Linked DNA regions of Desulfosediminicola ganghwensis. The main gene of each other region encodes a partner of the protein of the gene in region 3 in a complex. Links are inferred from orthologs where the notes say so. Each region holds a gene or a part of one and is shown on either strand. Other genes may lie near its edges.

What was found.
Region 1: the proteins of tsaD (region 3) and tsaB are in contact, whole or in part, in a solved structure (PDB 4WQ4), measured with the Escherichia coli proteins. The link is inferred for Desulfosediminicola ganghwensis from one-to-one orthologs.
Region 2: the proteins of tsaD (region 3) and tsaE are in contact, whole or in part, in a crystal structure (PDB 6N9A), measured with the Thermotoga maritima proteins. The link is inferred for Desulfosediminicola ganghwensis from one-to-one orthologs. Residues at the interface, in WP_004082750.1 of Thermotoga maritima: Cys10, Asp11, Arg49, His50, Leu82, Gly84, Gly135, Gly136, Glu154, Thr155, Leu156, Asp157, Asp158, Ser159, Glu162, Asp165, Lys166, Arg169, Leu170, Tyr175, Lys213, Thr214, Leu217, Tyr218, Gln221, Arg222, Asn324; in WP_004082108.1 of Thermotoga maritima: Leu37, Gly38, Lys46, Lys57, Val59, Lys60, Ser61, Thr63, Phe64, Thr65, Leu66, Met67, Val69, Pro71, Tyr82, Arg83, Leu84, Asp86, Asp88, Phe89, Asp93, Ile128, Asp130, Glu131, Arg134.

Annotation. Positions count from the first base shown.
Region 1 is NZ_CP050699.1:5,042,186-5,051,226, forward strand. What follows is about bases 1,146-4,142. They hold tsaB (tRNA (adenosine(37)-N6)-threonylcarbamoyltransferase complex dimerization subunit type 1 TsaB), read right to left. Parts: upstream 3,015-4,142; coding sequence 2,277-3,014; downstream 1,146-2,276. Other genes in these bases: ispG (flavodoxin-dependent (E)-4-hydroxy-3-methylbut-2-enyl-diphosphate synthase), read right to left, coding at 1,146-2,150; rseP (RIP metalloprotease RseP), read right to left, coding at 3,011-4,087. Outside these bases: FCL45_RS21700 (proline--tRNA ligase), read right to left, coding at 1-960; more of ispG, read right to left, coding at 1,068-1,145; FCL45_RS21720 (1-deoxy-D-xylulose-5-phosphate reductoisomerase), read right to left, coding at 4,165-5,325; FCL45_RS21725 (phosphatidate cytidylyltransferase), read right to left, coding at 5,322-6,128; FCL45_RS21730 (isoprenyl transferase), read right to left, coding at 6,131-6,877; frr (ribosome recycling factor), read right to left, coding at 7,017-7,571; pyrH (UMP kinase), read right to left, coding at 7,615-8,331; tsf (translation elongation factor Ts), read right to left, coding at 8,432-9,028. UniProt on the Escherichia coli protein: Required for the formation of a threonylcarbamoyl group on adenosine at position 37 (t(6)A37) in tRNAs that read codons beginning with adenine.
Region 2 is NZ_CP050699.1:3,415,941-3,427,166, reverse strand. Bases 7,071-9,812 are described here. They hold tsaE (tRNA (adenosine(37)-N6)-threonylcarbamoyltransferase complex ATPase subunit type 1 TsaE), read right to left. Parts: upstream 8,814-9,812; coding sequence 8,328-8,813; downstream 7,071-8,327. Other genes in these bases: FCL45_RS14500 (extracellular solute-binding protein), read right to left, coding at 9,767-9,812; FCL45_RS14505 (cold-shock protein), read right to left, coding at 9,315-9,530; FCL45_RS14515 (YcaO-like family protein), read right to left, coding at 7,071-8,103. In the rest of the region: FCL45_RS14550 (histidine phosphatase family protein), read right to left, coding at 1-379; cobJ (precorrin-3B C(17)-methyltransferase), read right to left, coding at 392-1,135; FCL45_RS14540 (cobalt-precorrin 5A hydrolase), read right to left, coding at 1,126-2,118; FCL45_RS14535 (sensor histidine kinase), read left to right, coding at 2,578-4,266; FCL45_RS14530 (fused response regulator/phosphatase), read left to right, coding at 4,288-5,430; FCL45_RS14525 (ATP-binding protein), read left to right, coding at 5,435-5,836; FCL45_RS14520 (STAS domain-containing protein), read left to right, coding at 5,836-6,261; more of FCL45_RS14515, read right to left, coding at 6,355-7,070; more of FCL45_RS14500, read right to left, coding at 9,813-11,226. UniProt on the Escherichia coli protein: Required for the formation of a threonylcarbamoyl group on adenosine at position 37 (t(6)A37) in tRNAs that read codons beginning with adenine.
Region 3 is NZ_CP050699.1:3,553,694-3,564,937, forward strand. What follows is about bases 1-2,760. They hold tsaD (tRNA (adenosine(37)-N6)-threonylcarbamoyltransferase complex transferase subunit TsaD), read left to right. Parts: upstream 1-759; coding sequence 760-1,761; downstream 1,762-2,760. Other genes in these bases: pheA (prephenate dehydratase), read left to right, coding at 1-524; FCL45_RS15140 (DUF2062 domain-containing protein), read left to right, coding at 1,770-2,270; rsmA (16S rRNA (adenine(1518)-N(6)/adenine(1519)-N(6))-dimethyltransferase RsmA), read left to right, coding at 2,293-2,760. Also shown: more of rsmA, read left to right, coding at 2,761-3,195; FCL45_RS15150 (iron-containing alcohol dehydrogenase), read left to right, coding at 3,195-4,355; FCL45_RS15155 (hypothetical protein), read right to left, coding at 4,451-4,957; FCL45_RS15160 (RNA-binding S4 domain-containing protein), read left to right, coding at 5,522-5,743; FCL45_RS15165 (multiheme c-type cytochrome), read left to right, coding at 6,360-7,568; FCL45_RS15170 (manganese-dependent inorganic pyrophosphatase), read right to left, coding at 7,844-8,773; FCL45_RS15175 (hypothetical protein), read left to right, coding at 9,082-10,083; FCL45_RS15180 (M18 family aminopeptidase), read left to right, coding at 10,486-11,244.

The DNA.
Region 1 (9,041 bases), 1.5 Mb from region 3 along the record:
TTTGTCGTCAGCAAGTTCAACGTCAATGGCCCCAAGGAAATTCTTGAGTTTCACCTCTTCAACTTCACGATCGCCGCGTACCAGTACTGCCACCGGGGTACCATCAGCAATATAGACCATTGTTTTTACGAGCTGATCGGGGGTAATATCCATGAACTCACAGACCGCGTTCACCTTGCGCTTACCTGGAGTCTCAACTTTTTCAAGATCAAGCAGCGGCTCATCGTTTTTCGCTTCGGCCGGCTTAACCTCAGCCTTTTCCATATTTGCCGCATACTCGCACGACTTACAGACCACGATGGTATCCTCGCCAGTATCGGCCAGTACCATAAATTCATGGGAGAAACTGCCGCCAATGGCACCTGAGTCCGCCTGCACTGCACGGAATTCGAGACCGCAACGGGTAAAAATACGTTTATACGCCTCGTACATTTTACCGTACGCGACCTCTGCGCCAGCGTCATCGACATCGAAGGAGTACGCGTCCTTCATGATAAACTCACGACCGCGCATCAGGCCGAAACGGGGACGTATCTCATCGCGGAACTTGGTCTGGATCTGGTAGAGATTAATCGGCAGATCCCGGTAGGAATGAAGGTCCCGGCGAATAATATCTGTGATAACCTCTTCATGGGTAGGTCCGAGGCAGGACTCACGCTCGTGACGGTCATGAAAACGCAGCAATTCCGGTCCATACTTCTCATATCGTCCGGTTTCACGCCAAAGATCCGCAGGCTGTACCATCGGCATCATCAGTTCCTGGGCGCCGGCCCGGTTCATCTCTTCCCTCACAATCGCCTCAACCCTGCGAATTGCCGCCAGACCATAGGGCAGATAGGTATAAACTCCAGAGGTGAGTTTTCGCATAAAACCCGCTCGCAGCATGAGTCTGTGACTAATGACTTCAGCCTCGGCAGGTGTCTCCTTGAGTGTAGGCAAAAGTGATTGAGAGTAACGCATAGATGTTCCGTAAGTAAAATTATCTTAGTTGAACCGCCCCGGCTGGAGCGGCATCCCCCGCTGTCGCGGGTTGGGAATTTGTAATACGAAGAGAATTTAGCAGATTTTCAGGATTTTCGCCCTTCCTCTTCCATTTTTTTCAATTCAGCGAGAAATGTTTCCAACAGAACATCTTCTGAAACCTTTTTGAATATCGCACCTTTTTTAAAGATGATACCGACTCCGTTACCGCCGGTTACACCAATATCAGCCTCTTTGGCCTCACCTGGCCCATTGACCACACAACCCATGACCGCAACTTTAATTTGAGTTTCCATGGTCTGAACATAACGTTCCACTTCTTCAGCCAATTCAAAAAGATTGATCTGGGTTCTTCCACAGGTTGGGCAGGAAATCAACTCAGGGCCGCGCTCCCGGATCTTGAGCGAACGAAGCAGCTCAAAACCTACCCTGATCTCTTCTTCCGGATCTCTGGTAAGTGAAATTCTGAACGTATCGCCAATCCCCTGACTGAGAAGAATGCCGAGGGCCACACTTGATTTCACTGTACCTGCGATCAGGCCACCAGCTTCGGTAACCCCAAGATGCAGAGGATAATCGGTGAGCTTTGAGAGCTGCTGATAACCGCTGACAGTGGTCATCACGTCAGAGGACTTGATGGAAATCTTCATCTCCTCATAGCCGTGTTTTTCCACCAGACGCACATTTCTCATAGCGCTCTCAATCAGAGATGATGGATTCTCAGGGGTGGGATAACCGTGCTTTTCCAAGAGGTCTTTTTCTATGGACCCGCTGTTTACGCCAACTCTTATCGGTACCTTATGCATCCTGGCGGCGGCCACCACCGCGGCGAGCTTCTCCTCACCACCGAGGTTGCCGGGATTGATGCGTATACCCTGGGCACCGTTTTCCATGGCACTGATGGCCAGCCGGTGATCGAAATGAATGTCGGCAATCAGTGGAATCTGGATACCATCTCTGATGGTACGGAGCGCCTCTGCCGCCTCCTGATCGAGTACCGCACAGCGGATAATCTCGCACCCTGCCTGCTCGAGCCTTTTAATCTGCTCGATGGTCGCTTTGGTATCACGAGTGTCCGTATTGGTCATGGACTGTACGGAAATCGGGCTACTGCCGCCAATCTGCAGATCGCCGAGTTGGATGGTTCGTGTCTGACGTCGGATAATCATGGAAAAAACACTGCGGTTAAAAATTGGATTGCCTGAGTACTTCGACTATGAACATACAACCGGACGGTTACCACAAAATCTAAAAATCCCGATCCGGACTAACTCTAATCTCCTGCAGGTAAAAGACTATTTAGTGCCTTTTTTTTTCATCTGCAGATTCAATTCAGCATCGGAGGCACGGACATACATGGGAATGGCGGAACCGATTTCAAGAACTTGCCCCTGTTCTGCCAATTCGCCAGCGATCAGCCCCAGACTTGATGCGGATGGCGACCAGAGTTGGGACGGTGCAATGCTGATAGTTTCGCCCAGTTTCTCCAGCCAAAAATCCCTGTACACTGCCAGACCGTCACCAACCATCAGGGTCGGTTCGTTTATTACTTCTGCAAGCGTTTCAGGTGAATAGGCCGCAATCTCCGTCACAGCCTCTGGCGTTGTATTATCCTTCATTCGGTAAAAGCGAGCGTAGACTTCTTTTTTCCTCGCATCGAGTACAGCGCAAATCTGGCGCGGGTCATGGCAATTCGCAGCAAGAATATCGAGGGTGGATACACCGTAAAGCGGTTTATCCGCTGCGGCGGCCAAACCCTTTACAGTGGCCATGCCGATACGCAGGCCTGTAAAACTGCCCGGCCCCAGACCAACAGCATAACCACTGATATCATTTTTGCTGCAACCGGACTCACTCAGCAACCGGTCAATGGCACCAAGTAATCTCCTTGAATGGGTAACATTACTCGACAGGCTCACACTTCCGAGAACCCTGCCATTTGCCCTTGTGCCCAAAGTGAGCGCCACAGTCGAACATGAAGTGGCGGTATCAACTGCGAGGATACAGCCATCGCTTTCCACTACCTGTTTCATTGGGTCAAAATCCGCACGATGTCGTTATAAAAGACGAAGATCATCAAGGTACCAAGCAGTGCCAACCCGATTTGCTGGGCAATGATCTGCGCCCGCTCTCCAAGTGGCTTTCTGCGGATCGCTTCAATGGTTAGAAACATCAGGTGCCCGCCATCAAGCACTGGAATAGGCAACAGGTTGAGGATACCGAGATTGACACTCAACAACCCCATGAAGTAGAGAAGGTTAACCCAGCCGGCTTCCATCTGCTGGCCAGCTATCTGGGCAATCAGGATCGGCCCCCCCAGCTCCGAGGCAGGCACAACCTGTTGAAAGATCTTAACGATACTGGTTACAGTAAGGTCAACATAGCCCCAGGTTTGTTTGCAGGCATCGGTGAAAGCCCCGATCGGCCCTTTATGAACATAATTAAACTCGGCATAGGGCATAATACCTATGATGAAGCGAGGCTCCAGCTCTTCGCCGAACATGTTTTCAACACTTTCATATTTAGGCTGAATTTCGAGCTTCTTCTGGGCGTCTTCACGCAGCACAATCACATCAATTGGCTCACCGCGACTCCCCTGTACACCATGGAGTATATCGTCCCAACTGTCTGTCGGTTCGCCATTGATTGAAATGATAACATCGTTTTCAACCATTCCAGCCATAGCTGCCGGTGAACCCGGTGCGACATTACCGATTTTGGTAGTATCAATCCGCTCAGGTGTACCTGAGAAGAGAAAGAGCAGGAAAAACATCACTACGGGGAAAACGAAGTTGAACGCTGGTCCGGCAAATATTATACCGAAACGCTGACCGACGCTCTTGTGGGCAAACGATATCTCCCGTTCTTCTTTGGGTACATCCTGTTCATCCGGATTTTCTCCGTACATTTTTACAAAACCGCCAAGGGGGATGGCCGAGACGACATATTCGGTGTCGCCCACGGTCTTGCCGAAGAGTTTCGGCCCAAAGCCAAGGGAGAACTTCAGCACCCTGACCCCGAAGAGCTTGGCGAACAGAAAGTGGCCCAGCTCATGGACAAAAATGAGCAGGCCAAGGACGAGTATAAAGGAAAAGGCAGTTGTCATAACTTCACAATGGTTGGAGTAAACTGTTCCGGTTCAAATGATGTAGACCGCACTCCCGAAGCTGCAGTGCAGACTGGTCAGGCGAGGGCTGAAATTTTTTGTTCTGCTGAAACTCTGGCGGCTGCATCTGCTGCCAGGATATCTTCCAGTGATTCATCGCTCCCCTGATGAACTTCATTCAGAGTAAAAGCTACAGTTTCGGGTATCTGAGTAAAACCAATTCGCTCAGCTAAGAATGCTGCAACTGCGACCTCATTGGCTGCATTGAGCACAGCAGGGGCAACCCCCCCCGTCCGCAATGCCTCAAAAGCCATGCCAAGTGCCGGAAAAGAATCGTAATCCGGATCATGGAACTCAAGATTTGAACACTGGGACAGCTGCAGAGGTTTAAGCTTCAATGGCAACCGCCTGGGGTACGACAGGGCGTAAGCTATCGGAATACGCATATCAGGGATACCGAGATGGGCCATCACAGAGCCATCCTGATACTCTACCAGTGAATGCACAACCGATTGTGGATGAACCACAACCTCTATATCATCTGCACCGATATCAAAAAGCCATCTGGCTTCGATCACCTCAAGACCTTTATTCATGAGTGTGGCAGAATCAATAGTTATTTTCTGCCCCATGTCCCAGTTTGGGTGATTCAGTGCCTGCTCCCGGGTTACCCTCTGTAACTCTTCACGGCTCTTGCCCCTGAATGGGCCGCCGGAAGCGGTGAGGATAATTTTTGCGACATCCTTACGGTGCCCGGCTTCCAGCGCCTGAAAAATAGCGCTGTGCTCAGAGTCCACCGGTAGGAGCGGTACATTATGCTTTCTGGCCTCAGCCATCACAATCCTGCCAGCCATGACCAGAGTTTCCTTGTTGGCTAATCCGACAGGTTTTCCGGCACGGATAGCAGCAAGGGTGGGCAGCAGCCCAGCGGCCCCAACTATGGCAGAGACGGTGATATCGGCATCGCCGTGGGACGCAACCAGGCAGTTGCCTTCGGTGCCGCACACGACCCGCGTACGATACTTTGTCGGCAACATCGCCTGTATTTTCTCAGCATGCTTCTCATCGATTACGGAAACCACCTCAGGGTCGAACTCAAGCACCTGGGCCTTGAGTCGGTCCAGGTTTCGGCCTGCCGCAAGTCCTACAATAGAATAATCTTCGGGAAACTGCCGGACAACCTCAAGAACATTTACACCGATTGAACCGGTAGAACCCAGAAGTGCAATACGTTTCATTGAATCCCCATAAAAAAGTACAACAGGTAATACAAGACAGGCGCAGCAAGCAGGATTGAATCGATTCTATCGAGTATACCACCATGACCAGCCAGTAGTCTGCCTGAATCCTTGGTGCCGGTACCCCTCTTAATGATTGACTCTGCGAGATCCCCTAGAATTCCGACGCCTGTAAGGATTATTGCAGCAAACAGAATAAACGGCAGATTAACTTTATCAAACAAGAGCACAGCGAGGACAAGGCCTGCCAGAATTGCACAGACAAGGCCGCCAACAGCACCCTCTATAGTCTTTTTAGGGCTGATTGCAGGGGAAAGCTTATGCTTTCCGAATTGTCGGCCTGAGTAATACGCTCCTGAATCTGAACCGGCGGTAATCGCTGTCAGCACCACCAGCCATTCACCACCTTCTGGCAGATTACGGATCAGCGGCAGATAGGATACCAATACGCCGACATAGACCACGCCGAGGATAAGCCTGCTCAGGAACCGATACGGCTCATTCAGCCTGGAATAGCAACCTATGGTGTAAAGAAAGATAAAGAACGTGGCGGCAAACAGCCCGAACTGAATTCCAGCAGTATCGGCAAAGTACCAGCCACCCAGATAGGGCAGCAATAACGTGGCGATTGAGAGCACCCTGGTGGAGATAGACGGTGGACTTTCCAACGCCATATCCAGATACTCATTAATGCCGATAGCGGTGACTATCAGCATCACCAGTTGAAAATAGAGAGGCGTTCCGGCAAGTAGTAGAACAACCCAGGCAATTGCCAATAAAATTCCGGGAAAAGTACGACTCATAATCACTCGGCTGAAACTTGGGCACTGGTTTTACCGTAACGGCGCTCTCTCATCTGAAAATCGCTGATCGCCTGCAGAAACTGCTCCCGGCGAAAATCAGGCCACATGATATCCGTAAAAAATATCTCTGAATAGGTAAGCTGCCAAGGCAGAAAATTGGAAAGGCGCGCCTCACCACCGGTTCTGATCATGAGATCGGGGTCTGGTAGTCCGGTGGTGTAGAGGTTATCATTGATTAGCTCAGGGGTGATCGCAGCTGGTTCGAGATCACCTTTTACACAGCGCTCTGCAAGTATCCGTGCTGCCCGGGCCAGTTCATCCCTGCCGCCATAGCTGAGTGCCAGATTCAGCACCAGCTTATCATTTTGCCTGGTAGCCTCAATCACCTTGCTCAGTGCTTTTGCGGCACCTTCCGGCAGACGATCGAGGTCACCGATGCAGCGCAGCTGTATCCCGTTTTTCAATAACCTGGAAAGTTCAGCTGAAAGATATGTTTTCAGAATAGTCATCAGGCCGTTTACTTCCTGCTCAGGCCTGTTCCAATTCTCTGTGGAAAATGCGTATAAAGTAATTGCTTCAATGCCGATTTCACGGGACGTCTCAACAATCGCCCGCACTGAATCCACACCTGCTTTATGACCAAACAGTCTGGGCTTACCCTGTTGCTGCGCCCACCTGCCGTTGCCATCCATAATAAGTGCAATATGGCGCGGCAGACGTTTGGTGTCTATCGCCGGGTCAATGACCATGGTTCTCCCTGAAAAACATGATTTGTAGGTAGAACGAAACCGAAAAAGAGAGTCTACCATTATTTCTCATGGGGGTGGTTCACTAGAGATCTCCGCAATCATTGGAGAGTGCGTACCTAATCCTCATGAGAAATAATGGTTATACCTCCAGAACCTCTTTCTCTTTGGCAGCGCTTATCTCGTCAATCTGCTTAATATAGCTGTCGGTCTCACTCTGAGCATCATCCTGCAGCTTGAACAAATCATCTTCAGAGATTTCCTTATCCTTCTTCTGCTTTTTGAGGATGTCGATGGCATCTCGGCGAGAGTTGCGAACGGCCACACGGAACTCCTCAGCAATTTTCTTGACCTGCTTTACCAGACCTTTACGACGCTCCTCGGTCAACTGAGGAATATTCAAGCGTATAACTTTGCCGTCGCTTATAGGAGTAAGGCCAATATCTGACTTTAAAATGGCCTTTTCAATGGCAGGAACCATTTGGACATCCCAGGGTTGAATGGCAATCATCCGACTCTCAGGGATCGTCAGTGTTCCAACCTGGTTAACTGGCATTGCGCTGCCATAGGCATCAACCATAATTCCATCCAGGAGAGAAATTGAAGCGCGGCCTGTACGAATTTTCGACAGTTCGTTTTTGAACGTCTCAACGCTCTTCTCCATTTTCTCAGCCATATCCAGTATCACATCACTCATGCTTTTACCTCTGCTCTCTGATGAATTATTTTCAATGGTCTTATCAGGACGTTATCAGGGTACCAACGGTTTTTCCGCTTACAGCCTGGCGGATATTACCTGAAACACTCATATCAAGTACCATGATCGGTTTATTGTCTTCTTTGGCCAGAGCAATGCCAGCCGCATCCATAACCCGAAGTCCTTTTTGCAGAACCGTATCGTATGTCAATTCATCATACTTGACAGCATCAGGATAAACAACAGGATCCTTATCATATACGCCATCTACCTTGGTGGCTTTAATCACCAGATCGGCATCAATCTCAAGTGCACGCAACACACCTGCAGAGTCGGTTGTAAAGTATGGATTACCGGTACCAGCGGCAAAGATTACAACCCTTCCTTTCTCAAGATGACGGGTAGCACGTCTTCTAATATATGGCTCACAAACCGACTGCATCGGAATTGCCGACATAACTCTGGTGATAACACCCTTTCTCTCAAGGGCATCCTGCATCGCCAGGCTGTTCATAACAGTGGCAAGCATGCCCATGTTATCGGCCGTCGCACGGTCCATGCCCCTGCTTGCGCCTGCAACACCACGAAAAATATTCCCTGCTCCGATAACGATACCCGGCTCTATACCCAGCCTTACGATTTCTTTTACTTCTTCTGCGACAAATTCCAACACATCCGTGTTAATTCCGTAAGAATCGTCGCCCATCAAGGCTTCGCCGCTCAATTTCAGAAGGATTCGCTTATACTTAATTGACTGCATCCCGCATTCCTCTCTGTTTGTTGTTTTCGTTATACTGACAGGTGCTCAAAACAAATCCGGCCGGCTGTCTTGTGACGGCCGGCCGGTTAACAGGGGAACCTTACTCGGCACCTACCTGGAATCGGGCGAATTTCTTAATCGAAATATTTTCGCCCATGGTCGCAACCACCTCATTCAGTTTGTCCTGAATGGTGAGGTCCGGATCTTTGACGAATTTCTGCTCAAGTAGACAAATCTCGGCTACGAACTTGTCGAGTTTACCGGAAACTATCTTCTCTACGATTGCCTCTGGCTTACCGGAGTCAAGAGCCTGCTGTACGTAGATCTCTTTCTCACGTGCAATAACATCCGCTGGAATGTCCTCACGGGTGATACCAACCGGATTGGCAGCAGCAATATGCATTGCAATGTCTTTTGCAAAATCTATAAAGCCATCGGTCTTGGCTACGAAGTCGGTCTCACAACCAAGCTCAACCATAACACCGAGTTTACCACCTGCATGAATGTAAGTACCGATGGTGCCTTCACTGGTAGCTTTGCCAGCGCGCTTGGCTGCAACGGCAAGTCCTTTCTGGCGAAGCAGGTCGACAGCTTTTTCCATGTCGCCCTCTGTCTCAGACAAGGCCTTTTTACAATCCATCATACCTGCTTGAGTTTTATCTCTCAGGTCTTTTACCATCTGACTGGTAATTTTCATGGCTAGTCTCCTT
Region 2 (11,226 bases), 140 kb from region 3 along the record:
GAATACGACTGAGGAAATCGGCTGTCTTCTCTCCCCCTGGAAAACGGAACTCTTCTGACCAGGAAGCCCACGAGTCCACCTCAGACGGCCACTCCTTGTTTATTTCGGAAAACGTTTTGTTTTCCCAGAGTCCGAAATGAACTTCACGCAGGTTTTCCTGAAAATCAACAGCACAAGCGAGCCCAATTCTCTCGAAAGTCTGGCGACATCGAAGCATTGGGCTACAGAGAACCTTTGAGATGCCGGTCTCCCGCAGCATCTCGGCAGTGGTGTCGATCCTGGCAAATCCGCTTTGGCTCACCGGCAGGTCTGTACTGCCTATAAATCTACCCCCTGCCCCAGTATCTCCATGACGCATCAGGTATAGCGTCTTCGGCATATCGACTCCGTATCAGAGTGAGTATTTGTCTTTGTACCCTCTGGGTGTCACCATTTTGTCGCGCCAGGTGAAAGTGGAGCTATTACCGATGAGCACGCAGGACTGCATGTTAATTTCTTCAGCAAGCATATCCTTCAAGGTTGTTACCACAACAGTCTCATGTTCCCTGGTGGCCGCTGTGACGATACCTACAGGAGTATCAGAATCACGATACTTGCTGATAATTTCCTGAGCTTTTTCAATGTGGGCGGTACGGCGCTTTGACTTCGGGTTATAGAGAACGATCACAAAGTCAGCAGAAGCCGCAGCCTCAATTCTTTTTTCGATAAGCTCCATTGGCGTCAGCAGATCAGAGAGGCTTATCGCTACAAAATCATGCATCAACGGTGCACCAAGCCGGGCTGCGCAGCTATTAAGCGCCGCAAGCCCTGGAACCACGTTGATGGACACATCGGTGTCCCGCTCGGCGGCTATCTCGTAGATCAGTCCCGCCATGGCATAAATGCCCGGATCGCCTCCTGAGATCATGGTGACGACTGCGCCCTTCTCAGCTTCATCGAATGCTGTGTTGCAACGCTGCACCTCCTGCATCATTTTGGAAGAAATAACTTTCTTGCCATCAAGATATGGCTCGATGAGATCCAGATAGGTGGAATAGCCAATAACAATATCTGAATCCTGAATGCATCCGACTGCCTCCGGAGTAATGCTTGCTACTGCCCCGGGACCCGTACCAACTACGTGTATCATTCCCATCTATTCTTTTTCCTTTCCGCTACTGCAAGGGTTACGTCTTTCCACTTCATCTTCCGTACAATAAGTTCTGCCTCAGAACCATCAGCCTGTGCAGCAAGAAGAGCTGCCGGCTCAGCAACACCCTGAACACCAACTGCTTTCATTGCCGCCGCTGAAAAAGAAACGTCTTTAACACCATTCAACTGATCTCGGGAAAAAAAGTCCGGCTTCAAACCTATCGATTCGGCAAAAGCCAAAATTCCTTCCTCATCATGCTTCACATCGACACTTGCCAATCCGGCGACAGCGTTCGGGTTGATATCATGTGCATCGCACAATTCGCCAAACGACTCTGCAATATCATTTACCCCGGTTCCACGGTTACAGCCGACGCCGATGTAGAGGATTCTTGGTATACAACAGAGCGCATTTGATGTCATGTATTTATTAATGGTTACGACAATATCAGCCGTATCCCTTTCATCGTATCTCACTATATCTGCGGGCAAGAAATCAAGTGCCAGGGTGCTGAAAATTGTTACGGAGCCTTCATTTACCATCTTGGCAGATGCCCTGGTCAATTTATCCTTGCTGTCCACCGACAGAGAGTTTCTCTTTGCCCACAGATCCAGCGCGGTTTTACCCAGCACATCACTTGCTGTAGTAATCACAGCAGTCCCTCCTGTGATCTCTGCTACTTTTAAAGCAAGTGCATTTCCCCCACCGAGATGACCCGAAAGTAAACTGATCACATGCCTGCCTTCCTGATCGAGTACTATCAGGCAGGGATCGGTCAGTTTGTCTTTTATAAGTTGAGCAATTGAACGAACAACGATACCCGCAGCCATTACACAAATAATGCCGTCAAATTCATGCCAGGCGTGGGATAATTGAAGAGCGACTTTTTCTTCAAGGGGCAGAATAGTGGTACCCTCAAGCGAAGCAGCAATCCTTTCCGCAATTGCCCTGCCGCCTTCGGTTTTATAAATAATGCATGTTTTCAAAATCTGATCTCTCGATAATTTCGACATTTTTTTTACAAATAGTTTGGCCTGCCCCAAGGAGCATAGATTGTTACACCTGCTCCTGTTCAGTGCTTTCAATTAAGCTTTTATGAATGAATAGATAGCATACATCCCGTCTGGTGCAAGTGAAATGAGCCTGCAATAGCCTGATCATGTTCTTGATGAAAAAATTATTATTTCATCAATTACCTATCAGATATAGCCTGTGTATCTGGCATCAACTTTGCCCTGCTTGCTCCACATCTTGATAAATGTTTTTCTCCTTGACTTTTCTTTGATTTAGCAACGAAAATAGTACCAGTCTTTGGCCACATACGTACCATGAGCAGACATATTCCACAGTATTCCATGGTCACATTGCGTGTTCATCCTATAACCTTCTCATTCAGCAATCTATCTGGAAAATTGGAGGCATATTTACCCGAGCAGACAGCAGTTGTGATAACAAATCAATCCTTGTCTATTCATTACTGCACCCCTTTATTCAGTAAACTCTGCGGCAAAGAACAAATTGAAATTGTTGAGAGAAATATTTTCGATCTTCTGTCTGATTTCTCTGATGTTTTCAAAGATGACTCCTTCCGCAAAGATATACTGGCCCATACAAATTCGTTTACCACTCTCAAAATTGGTTGGCCTCTCTGGAGTTTTGAAATTCAAAGGAATTTTCCCAAGACTATCATTTCTCACGCTTCTTTTACGGATGACAGCACTGTCACCAAGAGAATATTTACCTTCACAATTACCAAGCCGATAGCAGTTGTTGAAAGATCAGAAAAAGACAGCACTCCTGCTGACCAAAATCAACTCTCAACTTCGTCAAGTCGCACTGAAGCAAACAGTAGTTATCTGATAGAAACCAATGAAAGATTGAGAAGAGAAATTCGAAGACACCAATCGGCCCTCAAGGCTTTGCAGGAAAGCGAACTGCGGTTTCGCAATCTCACTGAAACCACGAGTGATTTTATCTGGGAAATAGACGCCAATGGACTGTACACTTATGCCAGCCCCAAATGCTATGAAATCCTTGGTTACAGTCCTGAAGAATTACTGGGCCACCAATACCTTTTATTACGCAATCCGGCTACCGCCGATAAATTTTTCTCTGAAATACAAACCAGAGATTTACAGATAAAAAAATTTAAAGACTGGAATTACACTTTCAAACACAAAGATGGTCAGGAAATCACCATGCAGTCCAGCGGGGAACCGGTCTTCAAGACCCTGAGAAACCGGACCTTGTTTGCAGGTTTTAGAGGGATAGATCGCGATATCACCCAAGGTGCGATCTATGAAAAACGCCTTCGACTGGCCAAAGAGGCAGCGGAAAGAGCCAACGATGCCAAAAGTGATTTCCTCGCCAACATGTCCCATGAATTGCGTACTCCTTTACACGCCATACTGAGCTACTCAAGATATGGCGAGAAAAAGTACCAGGATTCACCCAGAAGCGACCTCGGCCATTACTTCAACCAGATAAGTAAATCTGCCCATCGACTGTTTCCATTCATAGACGGTCTGCTTGATCTCTCCAAGCTTGAGGCGGGCAAAATGGAGTACACCTTTTGCTTTGATGATATACGTGAAGAGTTTTCTCAGGCGCTGGCAGAATTCACACCCCTTGCTGAAGAAAGGAAGATCAACTTTAAACTTAATGATCCACCCTTTAAACCTGTTGCCAGCTTTGACAGGCAGCGCCTTGGTCAGGTAATCAGAAACATTCTCTCCAATGCTCTCAAGTTCAGTACACCTGGCAGTACTGTTGAAATATTCTTCCATAAAGACAAGTCTTTAAACAACTCAGACTGCCTGCGCACGACTATAATCAACACAGGAATAGGCATTCCAAAGAATGAATCGGAAGCGATTTTCGATAAATTTTATCAGAGCAGCATCACCAGAACGGGGGCAGGTGGAACAGGCCTCGGTCTCTCCATCTGCAGGCGGATTCTCAACGATATGCACGGAATCATCTGGGCAGAGAGCGAGAACGGCCTTACCTCATTTCACTTTACGCTTCCTACATCTGAACAACCTGAAAAAATTGGCCAGATCCTTTTAAAAGAAGGATTGGTTTCAGAGGAAAACCTCACTAAAGCCCTGTGGCTGCAGAAAAAAAAGAAATAACCGGAACAGGCTGTTATTGATATGGCGGTATTCAAAACCATTCCCTCAAGGCAAAACGGCGGTATTCTCGTTGTCGATGACAATGAAATAAACCGTGATATCTGTGCCATCAGTCTCGAACACCTGAATCTCCCTATCTACAATGCCGAAAATGGCGAGATGGGACTCACTATCGCCAAAGACATCATCCCCGACATCATTTTGCTCGACATCATGATGCCGATTATAGATGGATTTGAGATGCTGGCCTGCCTGAAAGCGGATGCCAACCTGAAGGACATACCTGTCCTGATGCTGACCGCCAGGACTGAAACTAAAAACATCGTCAAAGCCCTGGATGCAGGTGCCAACGACTACCTCCAAAAACCTTTCGCCGAAGAAGAACTAGTTGCCCGGGTTAAGACCCTGCTTCGTAACAGATACCTTGAACGCAGGGTTAAGGAAGATATCTCTGATGGGGCACGTATTCAGGCCAGATTCCTGACGGATGCACACTCTACAATTTCACTGTTCAATGAAATCGGTATCGAGGCGTGCGTCTACAATAAGGCCCATGGCCCTGTATCAGGTGATTTTTTTCTGACTCGTAAAAGCGATAGTACCGTTTCGTTATTTTTGGGCGACAGCTGTGGTCACGGTCTATCTGCTGCCCTTATCTCCATGCGAATTATCGGCCTTCTGCATCAGATTAAAAATAATGGTAATTCCCCTGCTGCAATCCTTGATACCATGAATACTGACCTTTGCGGTCTGTTAACCACGGAAAAATTCATTGCAGCCTCAGCATTTGCCTTTACTTCTGACATCTGCACCATGAGTAATGCGGCACAACCCTACCCGCTCCTGGTCAACAATTCAGGAATACATGAATTGGTACTCAACGGTCTGCCACTTGCCATGGTGAGTTCATCACCATACAAGGAGATTTCGTTTACCTTCCAACAGGGCGACAGACTCATTCTTTATACTGATGGTATTGTTGAGTCATCTCGAAGTGATGGTGAGATTTTCGGTCGTGATCGGCTTATCTCGTCCTTGACGTCTGCTAACAGATTCATAGATTGTCAGGAGGTATTGACTAACTTGGCAAAGGAGCTAAACAGTTTCCTGGCCGGGGCCACCGCCAGTGACGATCTGACTTTGCTGGTACTTGAGAGAAAATAGAGAAATGATTGTATTCACAAAATCTATCCGTACCGAACGCCACGCCATCTCCTCCTTTTTGCATGAGTTCCGGATCGGTTACCTCAAATGGCAAAAACTGGACCAGAAGATCAAAGACCGAATAGAATTTTGCCTGATGGAGGCAATAGAAAATGCCTATGAACACGGCAACAAACAACAGGAACATAAGATAATAACCATCCGGTGCTGGCATGATAAAGATACATACACATACAGTGTAACAGATGAGGGGGAAGGATTCAGACCCGACATACCGGAAGAACCACCACCATTATCCCAAAAACAGGGGCGTGGGCTATATGGCATGAAATGCTACGCAGACTCTTTACATTTCAATGATAAAGGGAACGCCATAACATTTATGTTTCGTGCAAAGAGGTTTTAATGACTGATATCACCATGAGTGACAGTCGAGTCACAATTATTCGCGCTTCAGAGTTCGAATCGATAAAAGACGGCCTGGAAGATATGGAAAATGCATTACAGTTCCTCTCGGCCAACGAGAGTCAGCCCCTGCTGGAAATTGATAGATTTCTTTTTCTTGACCTCTCTGGATTCAATATCATAGGTTCTAAACTTATCGGATTGTTCTGCTCGCTGATTGTCGATAAGAAGATTTCTGTCCTCGCATTATGCGGCTTGCAGCCGACAGTGAAGGATGTTTTAAGGCGTTATGGGATTATTACTTCGAATTTTTCTGGTGAACCCATCACAGACACCAGCACAGGCACCCGGTTTCGAGATGATCTGGGAAGAATTGTAACGTTTCAGTCGGTCGAAGAAGGCCTCTCCAGCCTGATACCAAAATAGCTTTTTTCTTTTTCGAACCAAAAAAAATCCGGGTTGCGATGTGTCGCGACCCGGATTTTTTATGTTTCATAAAGGTGAGAGACGCTGTTCTCCCTACTCTGCCTTCATCAGGCCGGAGAGCTCCTGCTTGGCAAAGTCAAGCGACGGGTCTATGGTCAGGGCGACGGTGAAATATTCGATAGCCTCATCCCTTTTTCCCAATCTGCTGTAGTTCACGCCCAGGTTTGCGTAGTCGATACCAGAAGCCGGGTTCAGCTCAACAGCCCGCTTGAAATGATAGATTGCGGTCTCATGCTCTTCTCTCTTAAAAAAGCATACGCCAAGCATATTGTGTAGATCAGGACGCTCATCATCTTCATCAGTGCCCTGCTTCAGCACCTTGATCGCCTCGTCGTATTTCTCCATCTCTTTCAGGCAGTGGCCCTTATAGGAGTATATGTATGGCAGATCTTCCTGCTCGGGGTTCAAGGTCAGTGCCTTGTCGAAATGAGCAATGGCAGATTCAGGGAAGCCCATGGTCACGAAGTTCTTACCACGATAAAACTCCAGGAAGTACGCTTCCGGCATGAGGCCTTCCATCTGCTGCATCTTGTTCTCAAGCAGTTCCGGGTCATCTACCAGGTCAAACAGCAACTTGGCTGCAAAAAGACCAACATCCTGAACCATTGATCTCTCACGGAAATGCGCGCCGGGAATAATGGTGTACAATGCCGGGATATCCAGTTTTTCATGGGTTACATCCATCATGAAAATCTGCATTCCCCGCTCTTTGAGCGCATTGATGCTTTTCTCAAGCTCAACTCTCATGTTGTTATCGGTGAGATTTGCCATCTTCGAAATGGTCGTACACTTTGAAGACTCGGTAAGATATTTTACCTCATCCATGGAAAGCGGCTTACGCAGACCGGAGGCAACATAGTTTGCACCACTGTTGAAGTCACCAGCAAGCTGGGCAACCTCAGTCACTGCCCTGATTACTGCTTTTTCAGGGCAGGTAGAAGTTCCGGCAGTGTAGACTATCTCACTCAACCCAGGAAAAGTGGAGCGATCGATAGCCAGGGCACCTACGGTACATATGCCGGTATCGAGTGTGAAGTCGTTGAGATACATCTCAATGCCGTTCTTCTCAAATTTCTCAAGCAACTCTTTGGCAACCGGATCTTTTACGGAAGCGGGGTCTATGAGCGGTGTCTCTATTTCCTGATGATCAATCAGGGAGCAGACATGACGCTCAATGATCTCACAGAGCCCCTGCAAGGCAGCCTCTTCATAGGTATTACCGGAGGATGGGCCGTTAAACTCATTGATTGCAAAAAACCAGGAGAAAGGCACCAGGACATTCTCTCCAGTGGTGATATTGGTGGACCAGGTCCACTGCATTGGAATGCCTTCAAGTAACTTCTCAAGAGTTGCAACCGGTGTGGTCGTATCATGAACCGACTCAAGCAGCAACTCCATGGACATAACCGGGTAACCCGCTTTTATCATTTGCGGATAATCACCGGTGATAAAGTTGCCTGCATCGTTTTTGAATGAAAAGAAGGAAAAGCGCTCGGCAAGCTCCATACAGGCGGACGCCTCTGCCTGAACCGGAGAAGCACCTTTACCCATCTGCTTCTTGGTACCAGTCAATTTACTTGCATCTTCACCACAAACACTGAAGTAAACAGGGATATCGAGCCTTCCGTTGTCGATCCTGTTAATCTCGTTCATGATATTAACGTCAAGCTTTTCAACCTGTTGGTAAAATCTCTTCAGGGTATCTTCCGGGCTGATCGCCTTATCCTGATCCCTGGTGAATGTTTTGAGACAGTCATTAAACTGCAGGGTCTTCTTTTTCATTATGTATTAAAACCTTTTTCGAGTTTTGAATTGTTCCTGTTATTATAACCAGCTATAAACAAACGCTCACAAAGTACCACAGTGTGGTCTTTTTTTCATTTCTTTCATGCATTTTCATGTACAAAAATGTGCCTATCAGTACCAGGAAAACATGCCTGCAATTGATCTTTTCTCCTAGCCTTTCATTTTCATTCATATAATTGAAAGTACAACAACCCCGCAGATTATTGCGAAACACCTGCATCATCCAACGCTTTCTCGATAAGCTCACGCCATCTCTTATCGGCAAACAGGCACTGTACTGCGCGCGACTCGTCTCCGGATACTTCAATCATGATGTGCAGGCGTTCTTCAGGCAGTATTTCTTCAGCCCGAATAGCCCACTCAATGACGGTGAGACCCGATAAATAAAAATACTCATCAAAGCCGAGATCCTCCACCTCCGCAGCGTCTCCCAGGCGATAAAAATCCATGTGGTACATCGGAATTCTGCCAGGATACTCATGAAAGATAGTAAATGATGGACTGGTGACATAACAGTCTCCAGGTACCTCTACACCTCTGGCTATACTCTGGGAAAGTGTGGTCTTACCTGCACCGAGATCACCATCGAGGCAAATGACATCACCAGGCTTTGCAGACGCCCCAAGGGAGAAACCGAATTTCTCGGTCTCCTCACGGCTAGTTAATGAGAAACGTATTGATTGCATAACAGTTTTTTCTATGGGCGGGTATATTTACATATGCGGAAATTCGATCCATTTAGCACGTAATTTCGGCCTGTGAACATACAAGATATGTATCATTATCGCGATGAAAATATTCTTTCGGACAAATCAGGGATCTCTTGGGAACCACCAGAGGAGCAGAAAGCTGAGGCTGTTTAAAAGGAACACATACCTAAATTGAATGACATATAAAACATGTATGTTTAGCGCCAGGCCTCAATTAAGAGTTGTGATGGGTTTGGAGAAAGAGTTCAGGAGCAACATTTCATCATACCGGTTCGCTATTAAACGGTTGTTCAAGGTTGTAAGATATTCTATTTAATTTACTCAACATTTAACCTCGAAGTGTATCCCATATGCCCTGCCGCCTTGCGCCTGACTCCAGCGCAATTTCTGGAGGCTTCATAGGGAATCAGATAAATAAATGCCCTGACAATGGTGCATTACGATTGTCAGGGCATGCAATCATTGTACTGAAAACGCTCAATCCACTTTTGAGACATCTTCAGCCTGTAGACCTTTTTCAGTTTTAGCCACTGAAAATTCTACCGGTTCCCCTTCTTCGAGACTGCGAAAACCGTCTCCCTTAATGGCGCTGTAGTGCACGAAAACATCACCCTGCCCGTCTGGCCTTTCCAGAAAACCGTACCCTTTACTTGCATTAAACCATTTGACCTTGCCTTTCACACGATCTGACATCCGAAAATCCTCCCATTATTAATACGACGGAAGTCCTCCGTCGCGCCGGAAAAGAACGGGCCGCGCCCGATTTACCGTGCCCCATAACACGTTAGGGGACACTTTCCTTCATATCAAATAATAGGTTAGGGAGTCAAGGGTGCAACGAACATTTAGCACACTATTTTGAAGGCTTAGCGAAAGTGGGAGACAGAGGCCAGATAGTGTTCAAACGCTTAGACAATTGTATTTTTCAACTATTCAGCCTTTTCACGGCTCCACCAGGTCATAAATAAAGCGCTGGGAGAATAATACTTTGGCAACACTTCAGGCATAAAAAATTTATCGCGATAGGCAATCCTGTAACCGCTCATATACCAGTTGGGCACCAGATAATAGCCGTACCAGAGTGCCCGATCCAGGGCTTTGCAAGCCGCTGTTAATTGTTCCTGATTACGCGCATAAATAACCTTATCTACCAGACCATCAATTGCCGGAGAACGTATTCCCGCATAATTTCTGGACCCTTCTTTGTCAGCTGCCTCCGAGTGCCAGAAATTCCTCTGCTCATTGCCCGGTGACATAGATTGACCATAGCTCATAACGATCATATCAAAATCAAATTTTTTCAATCTCGAGCTGTAAAGAGTCATATCAATTGCTCTGTACTGCACCTTCATGCCAAGCTTCTCAAGATTACGTACGAAAGGGGCCATCACCCGCTGAAAGGTTGGTTGAACCAGAAGAATTTCAAACTCAAATTGCTTCCCCTGGCTATCAACCAGTTTCTGGTCTTTCACCACATATCCCGCTTCCTTGAGCAACTCCTGGGCTTGCTGTAGATTATCCCGCAGTTCCCGCCAGTCTCTGGCCGCTGGTGGCGCCGGCGGAGTGCTAAAGACCTCTGCAGGCAGAGTATCCCGATATTCGTTTAAGTACTCGAGCTCCAGTCCCTCCGGCAGTTGTCTAGCTGCCAGATAGGAATTGCTGAAAAAAGAATCGGCCCTGGTGTATTGACCATAAAAGAGTGCTTCGTTGGTCCATTCAAAATCAAAGGCCAACCCTATTGCCCGACGAACCTTGCGATCACTGAAAAGCTCCCTGCGGCTATTCATCAAAAAACCCTGCATACCGGCGTTATTCCCATGCGGGAACAAGTCCTTCTTCAACCGACCTGAAGAAAATGCAGGGCCATCCATATCCCTGGCCCACTGTTTGGCAATATAAACGGAAAGGATATCAAACTCGCCGGCTTTAAAGGCCTCAACAGCTACCACCGAGTCTTTGTAATATTCGATGGTAATTTTATCGAAATTGAACATCCCTTTCCGGGTCGGATGATCTTTGGCCCAATAATCAGGATTTCGTGTATAGGTAATAGATTTGTTCGGTTTCACCTTTCCCACCACATACGGTCCGGAGCCAATGGGCGCTTTGGGAAATCCGTCCCTACTCTCGCCATCCTCATAGCCCGCCCGAGACATTACCGGGACCTGGGTCGCGATCATTGGCAATTCCCTGTTCGGCTGGCTGAACGACAACTGTACCCTCATCTCGTCTAAAACCAGTATTTCTTTAATATCACGATAGTAATATGGATAAAAAGGATGTACTTCAGGGCCTTTCAAGGTGTCGAAGGAAAATTTTACATCTTCAGCAGTTACCGGGCTTCCATCGCTGAACCGTGCTTTCGGGTTAATGGTATACACCATGGAGA
Region 3 (11,244 bases):
AGACAGTAGCCTCTCACTCCCAGGCACTTGCCCAGTGTCGGGAATGGTTGAGGAAGAATCTGCCCAGCGTCCCTACTCTCGATAGCTTTTCCACGGGTGCAGCGGCGAAGATGGCTTCCAATAATCCTAATATTGGTGCCATAGCCTCCTCGCTGGCAATCAAGACCCATGATCTGCAGGTGGTTGTAAAAGGGATAGAAGATTACGCAGGAAACACCACTCGCTTTCTCATTATTGGAAAAGAGTCACCAAGCCCCAGTGGTGCTGACAGAACTTCCCTTCTCATTGGTACAACCCACAGGCCAGGCGCCCTGAACGAGATTCTCACTATTCTCTCAGATGAGGGCATCAACCTTATGAAACTCGAGTCTCGTCCGGTGAAGGGCAAAAAATGGAAATACCTCTTCTTCCTGGACATGATGGGCCATATGGAAGATGAGCATATTCGTCGAGGCTGTGAAAGCATACGTGACCTCTGCTCATATTACGAATGGCTTGGTTCTTACCCGAGAAGTGAGGCGTAAAACTTCTCCACCCACATTTTGTAGAAAGAAGCAATCAGGCCCTCCCCGTCTTGAAGTAGGCGTTTGGAGGGCCTATTATTTGTTGAATGGTGCACTGTGCAAAGCTGGTGCCGTTTTATGGTAATCTGCAGAGTTGACTTTATCGATGCAGATCTTTATATTGGCGCGTCTTGGCATTTTTTGAAATACTTCATTTATTATCCAGCAGTAGAGACGACGGCAGGTCTGAACCAGCATGCGTATTTTAGGTATAGAAAGCTCTTGCGACGACACAGCAGCCGCAATCCTTGAGGACGACTGTACAGTTTTAAGCAGTGTCATCAGCAGTCAGGATGAGATTCACAGCCGCTTTGGGGGAGTTGTACCAGAACTCGCATCCAGAAAGCATCTTGAAAATATCCACCCTATTGTTTGCGAAGCTCTCGATCGCGCCCAACTTACTCTTGCTGATATTGATCTCATAGCAACTACCCAGGGGCCCGGACTGATTGGTTCTCTTCTGGTCGGTTTTTCATACGCCAAATCCCTTTCGTACCAAACCGGCATTCCCTATATCGGTGTAGACCATATGGCTGGGCACCTGCTGGCTGTTTTCCTTGAGGACGATGTTGAATTTCCATATGTTGCACTTATCGCTTCAGGTGGGACCAGTTCTATATTTCAAGTGCAAAGCCATACCGACTTCACCCACCTGGGAAGAACCCGGGATGATGCCGCTGGTGAAGCTTTCGACAAGGTCGCTAAACTGCTCGGTCTTCCCTATCCTGGCGGACCACATGTATCAAAAATGGCTGACCAGGGAGACTCCGGTGCCATAAAATTTCCCAGGGCCTGGCTTGAAGAGGATTCACTCGATTTTAGCTTCAGCGGCGTTAAAACGGCTGTTTTAAACCACTGCAATCAGCAAAAACAGAAAAACAACTCTCTCAACCTTGAAAATATATGTGCCTCGTTTCAGGAAGCAGTAGTAGAGGTGTTAGTAGAAAAGACGATTCTGGCAGCCAGGAAAGCAGGTGTTACGACAGTTGTTCTCGGTGGTGGAGTTTCTGCTAATCCACGTTTGCGGTCGGCCTTCCAGCATCGTTGCGCTGAAGAGGGTCTTAATTTTCATGTGCCAAAACCCATATTCTGTACAGATAATGGTGCCATGATAGCTTTAGCAGGGTACTATAAATATTTGGAGCAGGGAGCAATGTCAACAGATGAGGATGTGTATTCCAGATCAGCCTTAGGATAGCGCAAGACATGCAAATAGGGCGTTTAGGTAAGTATTATTTCAGAAGATTACAGCGCCTTAAAGGTGATCCGATCGCACTTGCCGGAGGTTTCGCCATAGGTGTCTTTATTGGTTTCACACCGACCATGCCTCTTCACACCGTTGCGATAATTATTGCAACACTGGCTACTAGAACATCAACAATAGCTGGAATTTTGAGCAGTTGGGTAGTCTGCAATCCTCTCACCTATTTTCCTATTTACTACTTTTCGCTGGTTATCGGCAATGCAGTCACGCCATACCATCTGAATTGGGTAAAAATTAAGACAACACTCGATCTGCTTCTTACATCTGAATCCATATCCCAATCCATGAAACTGGTAATGGGACTTGGATGTGAAACAATAGTCGTTATGCTTGTAGGCGGAATAATTTTAGCTCTTCCTTTTACCATTATGAGTTTTTACCTTTCGCTGAAGTTCTTTATTGCAGTAAAGCAGAAAAGAGCTCAAAAGCAGATTCTCAATTAAATACAAACAGATAGTCAATTAAATGACCAGATATGGTGAGACCAGGAAATCCCTGGGCAAACACAATCTCGCGCCGAAAAAGCGGTTTGGGCAGAACTTTCTTGTTCACAAACACACCGCCGAGGCCATAGTCCGTGCAGGCAAAGTTGCTGCCGAAGATGTAATAGTTGAAGTTGGGGTAGGGCTTGGTGCGCTCACTCAGCCTCTGGCTGAAAGAGCCAAACAGGTTATAGGTGTCGAGATTGACAGCGGTCTTATCCGCTTTCATGAAGAGGAAAATGACCTCCCCGAAAATGTCACCTTAATTCATGAAGATGTTCTGAAAGCCGATTTTAAAAAGCTTTCCGACCAATGCGGCGGGCCCATGAAGATCATGGCCAATCTGCCCTATTCGATCTCAAATCCATTCATTTTCAAATTGATTGAGAATAGACAATACGTGATTTCCGCAACCATCATGCTGCAGAAAGAAGTAGCGGACCGGTTAATGGCTGCCCCGGGCAGTAAAGATTATGGAGTGCCTTCGGTTCTCCTGCAAAGTTGCGCGACAATAACCGGCCTGATGACCCTCAAGCCGAGTGAATTCCATCCGCAACCGAAGATCGACTCTACTGTGATTCGAATAGAGTTTGATCACGCTCCTTTCCAGACCAGGCAAGGCACATTGTTTGCCTACCCGGTTTTCCAGCGTATTGTCCGATCAGCGTTTAACCAGCGAAGAAAAACTATTCACAATACGCTGTCAGGTGCCGGATTTTTTATGGAGGATGAAGCAGTTGACAAAGCAGACAACAAAAGAATTACTGAAGAAGTAATAGTTGCTGCCGGGTTATCTCCATCTTTACGCCCTGAGGCACTTTCACTTGACCAGTTTATGGATCTTGCCGTTTCTTTTGAAAAACGCCTTCAAGCTAAGAACACCTGATGCAAAACTTCGTTTACCATAATCCCACCAAGGTTCTTTTCGGTCGAGGGGTGTTGGAGCAGATAGGTTCTGAAACCAGCGTTTATGGCAAGAATGTATTGCTTGTCAGTGGATGTAATCATGCCCGTCAAAGTGGCCTGCTTGAACGCATCGCCAGCATCATGGCAGCGCATGATCTCAATGTCATAAACTTTGATGGTGTTCAGCCCAACCCTTTGCTCAGCCACGTCCAGAAAGGGGTCGCAATTGCAAAAGATAACGAGATAGATGTAATCTGTGCAGTAGGCGGTGGTTCTGTCATTGATTCAGGTAAAGCGATTGCATGCGGCGCCCTGGTTGAACACGATGTCTGGAAGTTTTTTACCGGAAAAAAAGGAATAAAAGAAACACTCCCGGTAATTGCAGTTAGCACACTTGCAGCATCTGGATCTGAGATGAATTCCGGAATGGTACTCACCAGAGAGCGTAGCCAACAAAAATTCGGTTTTGCCCATCGGATGCTTTTTCCTAAAACGTCATTCATGGACCCGGAACTCACCTTCTCTGTCTCGGCAAGACACACTGCGTACGGAGCTGTTGATGCACTTGCCCATTTGGCCGAGTTTTATCTTACATCGTCAGGAGGTACCCCCGTCCAGGACAAATATATGGAAGGACTTGCGGCAACCATTCTTGTGTGCGGTCCTCGGGCAATAGCCAAACCAGATGATTATGAAACCAGAGCTGCCTTGATGTGGGCTGCTGCCTTATCACTCAACGGCCTCTCTGCTGCCGGGCTTGGCAAGGTTGGCTTCCCAATGCACCTGATAGAGCATTCCCTCTCCGCTCTCTATAACGTGCCACATGGCGCGGGATTGAGTGTTGTGATGCCTGGCTGGTTGAAATACAATCAAGGTTCAGGCAATGAGCGAATTTCACGGTTCTTATCTGCATTATTTAACGAGCCTGGCAACCCTGATCTGCTTTTCGAGAAAGCCGGTATCGGAAACCTCATCAATTGGTTAAGGCAAATCAACACCCCGACCACACTTGGTGAGCTGGGTATCTCTGAAAGCGATATTCCAGAAATCGCCGAAAACTGCTTATCACTGGCCAAGGTCTGGCGTATGCGTGAATACGATCAGGTGCGCGTTGAGGAAATACTCCGCCTGTGTGTTTAAACTACTATGGATGCGTCTTTTACAGGGTCAAGCAAAAAAGCCGGTTTACCCTTGAAAAAAAGATAGACCGGCTTTTTTGTATCGTGGACTATCTGTTAGTTAACCGGTTCTCCAAATGGATTGAGTTTGCCGGCTGCTGTCTTGTCAACAGTGATATAAAGAGTTGCAGTGGTGCTACCATACTTGCCGCCGAAACCTTCGGTAATCTCGATCATGCAAGTCTTATTCGGCTTCGTGAAAGCTAATAAGAACCCTTTAGACTGAACTTCCCCCACCAACTTCCACTTGTTGTTATCCATGGAAGAAATTATGAAATTCTTCAACGAATAGAGCTCGACCCTTCCGGAGTAACTCAGAATTCCACCATTAAAGGATTCTGTCTTAATCGCCATACTTTGGTCGCTGTTCCAGGTCATATCGATGGGCAACTCGATATCTTTGAAGTCAGCAACGGTGGCTGAGACAGTACCATAGTCAGCCGGGGCAGCATAATCATCACCTGCGCCGGAAGAGCTTTTTCCCATACAGCCACTGAGAAAAACCATCATCATCAAACCAATCAGGGAAAATAGTGTAGTACGTATTCTGAGTGCTTTTATCATTTCCTGTCCTCCTAAGTTTATAAACTATCGTAAAGGTCTACTTTGAAATCGCACGTATTAACAGACAATTCTGTCAAAGATAGCGTATAGTGCCGAGACTCGCAAGCACACATCTTTCGAGACACTCTTATCAATAACGTTTACCGGTAGAACATTGGAGATAGCACGGATGAACTATATAGATCTCAATTTTTTTCTCCACCCTTTACATCTCTCCTCTAAATAGCAAAAGAGATCATCCCGCCAGTAGCTCCGAGAGTTCATTGCCAGCGTTGCGCTTCAAAACTCTTGTAATTAGTTTATGCTGAACTGATTGTCCAGTATTTAGTATAGAGATTCGAGTGAAGCCATTGAACAGGATGGGAAAATGTGCTTTCTCTATATACAAACTGTTTTATATTATGTGCGAAGTAGCCGATCTGTTCGCGAGTTGGACTTGCACAAAGGTGCTGAATGTGTTTTATGTTCTGCGCTTTCCGATTGTATCTATTATTCATCAATGTCTCGCCAGAATTACTTGCAACCGAACGCAATGAGCGAGAATTAACTTAACACAATATATCTATGTCCAGTCTGCAAAAAATAGTTGTATCAGAACTTCCTATTCGCCTTGGTCAGTTCCTGAAGCTGGCAAATCTTGTTCAGGACGGTTTCGAAGCTAAAATTCGAATTCAGCATGGTGAGGTTTCGGTAAACGGAGTTGTGGAGACTCAAAGGGGAAAACAGCTCAATGAGGGTGACATAATCGCTTATAACGAAAAAGAGTTTGGCATCATCAGGGGATAAATGAAATTCTGAAGACCACTATATTCTTCATCCTTCCCGTTCTCTGATCACGAAATTATTATCAGGTTACCCTTTAAGTTCATGAACAATCGGACGGTAAAAGTGATCCGGGGTGCACGAAATCACATCTTTATTTCATTAGTCAAACTATCCTGCGTAAAATCACTCTCAGCCATTTAAGTCCAGATCAACCATACTGACAAATTTCAGATTTATCTGCCAGCTCTGACGAATCCACCACCGGCATTGACAATATAGCCAACAATTATCAGCCTACTCTTTAGCTGACAACAGTTACTGCAACAGAGCCATAACGGTATTGAAAATATATCACAAAGCGAATAGATTTTAGCAGCCAACCAGCAACTTCCTGTTATATATCAGAGAGTAACCGCGTCATTAACGCTCTCAATAAAATCTACTTCATATTTCATACCTGGCACGAATCATGTTCAGACTACTCACCCTGATTACCCTGTTTTTTCTATCCTCGAATAGTTTCGCTGAAAATAACACCAACGATCTAAACATTTTCTATTCCAATGACCTCCTTGGAGAGCTTGAGCCCTGCGGTTGAAAGTCAAAACAACTGGGCGGTCTGTCCAGAAGAGCTTTATTGATTGAAGAACTTTCAGCCAACGTCGGCGATGTACTTCTCTTGGATGCCGGAAATCTCCTTTTTTCCAGGGATGGAGCAAGGGAATTACTGCAACAGGATGTAGTTACTGCGAGAGGCATTTACGAAATTTATGAAGACCTTGGCTATCACGCGATAGCTGTTGGTCCCTACGATCTCACAGCCGGCCTTAGCACAATTACCGACCTCTCGGGCTCGGTACCCTGGATTTCTTCCAATATTATAACCCAGGGCGGAGAATACATATTTCCTCCCTGGGTTCTTGTTGAATTTGAAAAACAGAAAATCGGGATTGTGGCGCTGACAGCCACTCCACGAATAGTAAACGATAATTACAAGATGCTGGAGTGGAGGGATGCTCTCACTGATGTGTTGACCAGGATCTCTCCTGATTGCGATGCCATCATCCTGCTTTCCTCTTTGGATACAGCAACAAATCAACAGATAGCAGAACAATTTTCTGACATCAGCCTCATCCTGACCGCTAATAAGCGGAATGGAAATCGTCCTCCAAAACAGATAGGTGATGCGATCACCAGTCAGGTGCAAAGCCGTGGCCGATATCTTGGAGTTCTCACCTTCCCCATGGGGCTGAAAAACCTGCTGGCAGACAATAAGAAAACGGAAAACTTCCAATACAGGTCGATAGCTCTTCAGCCCAATCTTGAAAAATCACAAGCTATTGATAACAAGGTTGCTGAAATACAACGTGATATAGCAAAAATTGGCAAGCGTGCGAAATATCAACCCCAGCAAAAAACACAATCAGATACTTCAAACAACCAGTCTGAAATATCTTCTTACAGGACGTGTGTTGATTGCCATAAGGAAACGGTCGCCAGGTGGGAAAAATCCCCTCACGGTCGGGCATATCAGACCCTGGTAGATAATAATCAGCAATACAACCTTCGTTGTTTGCCCTGCCATGTGACTGATTCGGCAAACCAAAAGGCAACAGGGGTTCAATCCATGCAAGCTGATGACCTGAACTATAAACTGCTTCATCTCAGCTCTGAAAAGCAATCCGTCAGCTGTAGTGCCTGTCACCCAGGCTCCGGACTCCATGCCAAAAACAATGGTAATTTAAGGTATCTGCAAAAAGTTTCTCTAGAGCTATGTATCACATGCCACACAAAGGAACTGACTGCGGATTTCAACTTCAATAAAAAGAAAAAAGACGTGCACTGAACACTACTGAACAACAGAGAGACCGTTAGAGATAAATCAGTCCTCAAAAAAGAGCAATCCAGTTATTATTGATCCTCAACTGAAGATTTGCGAAGAGATAGGAGATAGGGGTTGGCGTGGTTCTGCTTCAGATCCGGGTATCAAAAAGAACACTCAGAGTTCATCTCTTTGACGGACAATAAAAAAAAAGGGGGGTTGCACCAGTCGGTGCAACCCCCTTTCTCTTATCACTACAGGTCGAAACTACGGTTTCGACACAATTCAGTATGCTCGAATTAGCAACCGAAAGCGGTCTGCAGGTTAGGAACAGTCTGCTTCTTACGGCTCATCATGCCGTCAACCCACATGGAATTATCTTCCAGTTTGCCACCGAAAGCACCTTCTACAAGTGCGGTATCGTCAGAGAGAACTACCAGATCGGTACCCTCTTTTACAACGTCGGTAAGCATGAGCAGTACAGAATGACGTCCTTCAGCCTTGACCTCTTCCATAGCTTTCAGGAGATCGGCACGGATAGCAGCTACCTGATCAAGAGTAGCAAGCTCGAGCTGGCCTACACCAACTTTGTTGCCATTCATGTCAAAATCTTTGTAGTCACGGAACAGCAGGTCTTTCGCAGGCACACCGTCTACAGAAGACTTCGCCTTGAGCATCCCCATGAAAAGTTCCTCGGTGTCAGCAACACCGGCAACTTCTTTCAGCTCTGCAACTGCAACTTTGTCATCTTCGGTGCAGGTAGGTGACTTGAAGTTTACGGTATCACTGAGAATTGCGGCGAGCATACCACCAGCAATGTCCTTAGGGATAGCAACACCAGCCTCTTTGAACATTTTGTTCAAAACGGTACAGGTACAGCCCACAGGCTCCGCACGGAAGAGAATAGGATTGTTGGTGGTTACATCACCAATTTTGTGATGATCAACAATGGTAACTACGGTAGCTTGATCAAGGTTAGCAGGGCCCTGAGCGATATCGCTGAAGTCAACCAAAGCGATCTCTTTACCGGCAGCGTCAGTAATTTCTTCTGGCGCGGTCAAACCAAAACGCTCGAGAACCATGGTGGATTCCGGGTTCAAATTTCCAGCAGTGGACTGCATAACAGCCTTTGCTTCCTGTCCCTGTGCGTTCAGGAGAGCAGCCAGCGCGATTGCAGAAGTAACTGAATCTGTATCGGGATTTGAATGTCCTACAACTAAAATAGCCATGTTCTTCCTCCGTAAATAAATTAATAATAAAATCAGACTACTATATTAATAACAAACTCGTTTATACTGAGTTTTTTCATTTGAAATTGATGGCTTAACATAGTGTCTTCAACTCATCCAGTCAAGCAGAAAAAAAAGCCTGCAATCCTTGTTGTAAACTCAATTTCTAAGTTGCCAAAATCTATGGCGCAGCCACTTAATATGCTTGCTGTTCTGCTACCGTTTTGTTTGGTGACATTGCTATTCGGTTGTAATATAATGTTTAGTTGTTCACGCCTTCACCTATCCCCTCAACACATCAGATCGCCATGGAAGACCAAATAAAAGAACGAATAGAGGTCCTGAGAAGAAAGCGTCGCAACCGCTCACTTTTTCCAGCTGCTCTAGTATCAGGTATCTTCATCGTTGTTGTTAGTGCATTCTTTTTCTACCAGAACAAAACAGATGTACAATCTCCTGATTCCAGCCAATTAACAGCAACCACACAAGCTGAACCTGCTGTTTCAGTGTCTCCGAAAGTTGTTTCCGAACAGACTTCTGGCGCTCCGAACAAGCTGGATGCTGAAGGGGACCCTATTGGAGATATAATCTCCTCAAGTCAAATTGAAATTCCTGAAATAATACCCCAAGCACAACCTGCTGTAGAACAAACCACGCCAAAGGTTGTCGCTGAACCGGTAATTGAACCGGATGTCTATCAGCAGGCGGCTGATAGAATCAGGCATTTTTACTCAGAGATGGATGAGAAAAGATATATTAAGGGGTATCATCTGAATGAACCAAGTGAGAGCTATTTCTCTTCACTTACCCAGAAGGCTTTGGACAATCCTCCTATCGTCTCCGGCGAAACAGATGACCTTTTCAATGTGCTTAAAAACACCGCACATTTCTTCAGAGTCGTTGGCAAAAAAAACATTATCGTCATCAAATCCATCCTGCATGAAGAAAAGAAGTCATACGAAGATGTGCTAGCAGATTACTATCTTCTCAGCAAGAAACCTGAATACCTAAATAAAGAATTTTCGTTACAGGTTACCGACGATGCCTTATTGGAGTATGCCGGTTTTTTCCTGAACACCATGGGTGGGAGGCTTTACCTCTTCAGACGAGACTCCGTATCCCGTATGCTGGTCAATTATTACGCTATATTAATAGTTGACCAGGCAAACCATGAAGCTCGCAATAGTTACGGTATAGATATCAAGCCTGCCATTACAGCCCTCATTGACGAACTCGAAACGAGCAACGCCCAACTGCAGTCAAAAGAGACATATCTCGATACCCTCTACACCTTAAAGGAAAGGTATTGATCCAGAAATCGGTTAGAGGCGCTTTCAGACCGACACAGGTCTCGTGAATATGCGCGGTGCAGATACAAACTAAAGACGTGATTCTCTGAAACAGGAAGACATCCCATTGGAATTTGAACTTGATGCCGCATTTGAAGCCAGCGCGTAATCTGCCCTTTTCGATATTTACACTAGGCATCAGTGGATAAGGAAGACGTTTCTCACAAAGGAAAATTCCACTGCACAAATTACTGCAGTTGCCTACTCCTGTTTAAACCGTATTTTACAATCACTGGCCAGCAACAGCGTCGAGGGCACCCGGCGCTTAATAATTGTATCTGCTATAATGAACACTGAGCAGCCCTAATCCATTCATAATATTCATAATCATACCATTGCAGCCCCATGACTGAAACTCATCACATGAAAGAACTAACAGAAAGGTATAATTCAGATCTTTTTCAATATCTGGACGCATCTCCCACAGCTTTTCATGCAGTCGAAGAATTAGCAAGTATGTTATCAGCCAGGGGCTTTATAGAGCTTCACGAAACTGAGCCCTGGAAGCTGCTGAAAGGCAAGAGGTATTTCGTAACCCGTGAAAATTGCTCGCTCATCAGCTTTATTTTGGGCAACGAAGATAAACCTTCTGATGGATTCCGCATTATAGGCAGCCACGCTGACAGCCCTGGCCTGCAATTAAAGCCGAAATCCATGGTAATCAATGACCCATACCTTCAACTTGGTGTAGAAATATACGGCGGTCCCCTGCTGAACACCTGGTTCGACAGAGATCTTTCCCTGGCCGGCAGAGTGAGTTGCTCTGACGGCCAGGGAAACCTGGTGGAACACCTGATAAATTTTCAACGTCCTCTGCTTTCAATTCCAAGTCTTGCCATTCACCTGGACAGGGAAGCCAACGAGGGACGCGCCATAGATAAACAGAAAGCTCTTCCTCCTGTATTTGCTCAAACCCTGGATGTCAATATTCCTGAGTTCAACCAGATTATCATGGCCCAGATACAGCAACAAAACCCTGGCTCTGTTGCTGAGAAGGTGCTTGCTTTCGACCTGTTTTGTTACGATCCACAGAAGGCAACCTACCTTGGAATCAATGATGAATTTATTGCCAGTGGCAGATTGGACAATCTCTTGAGCTGTCATGTTGCAGCAACAGCCATG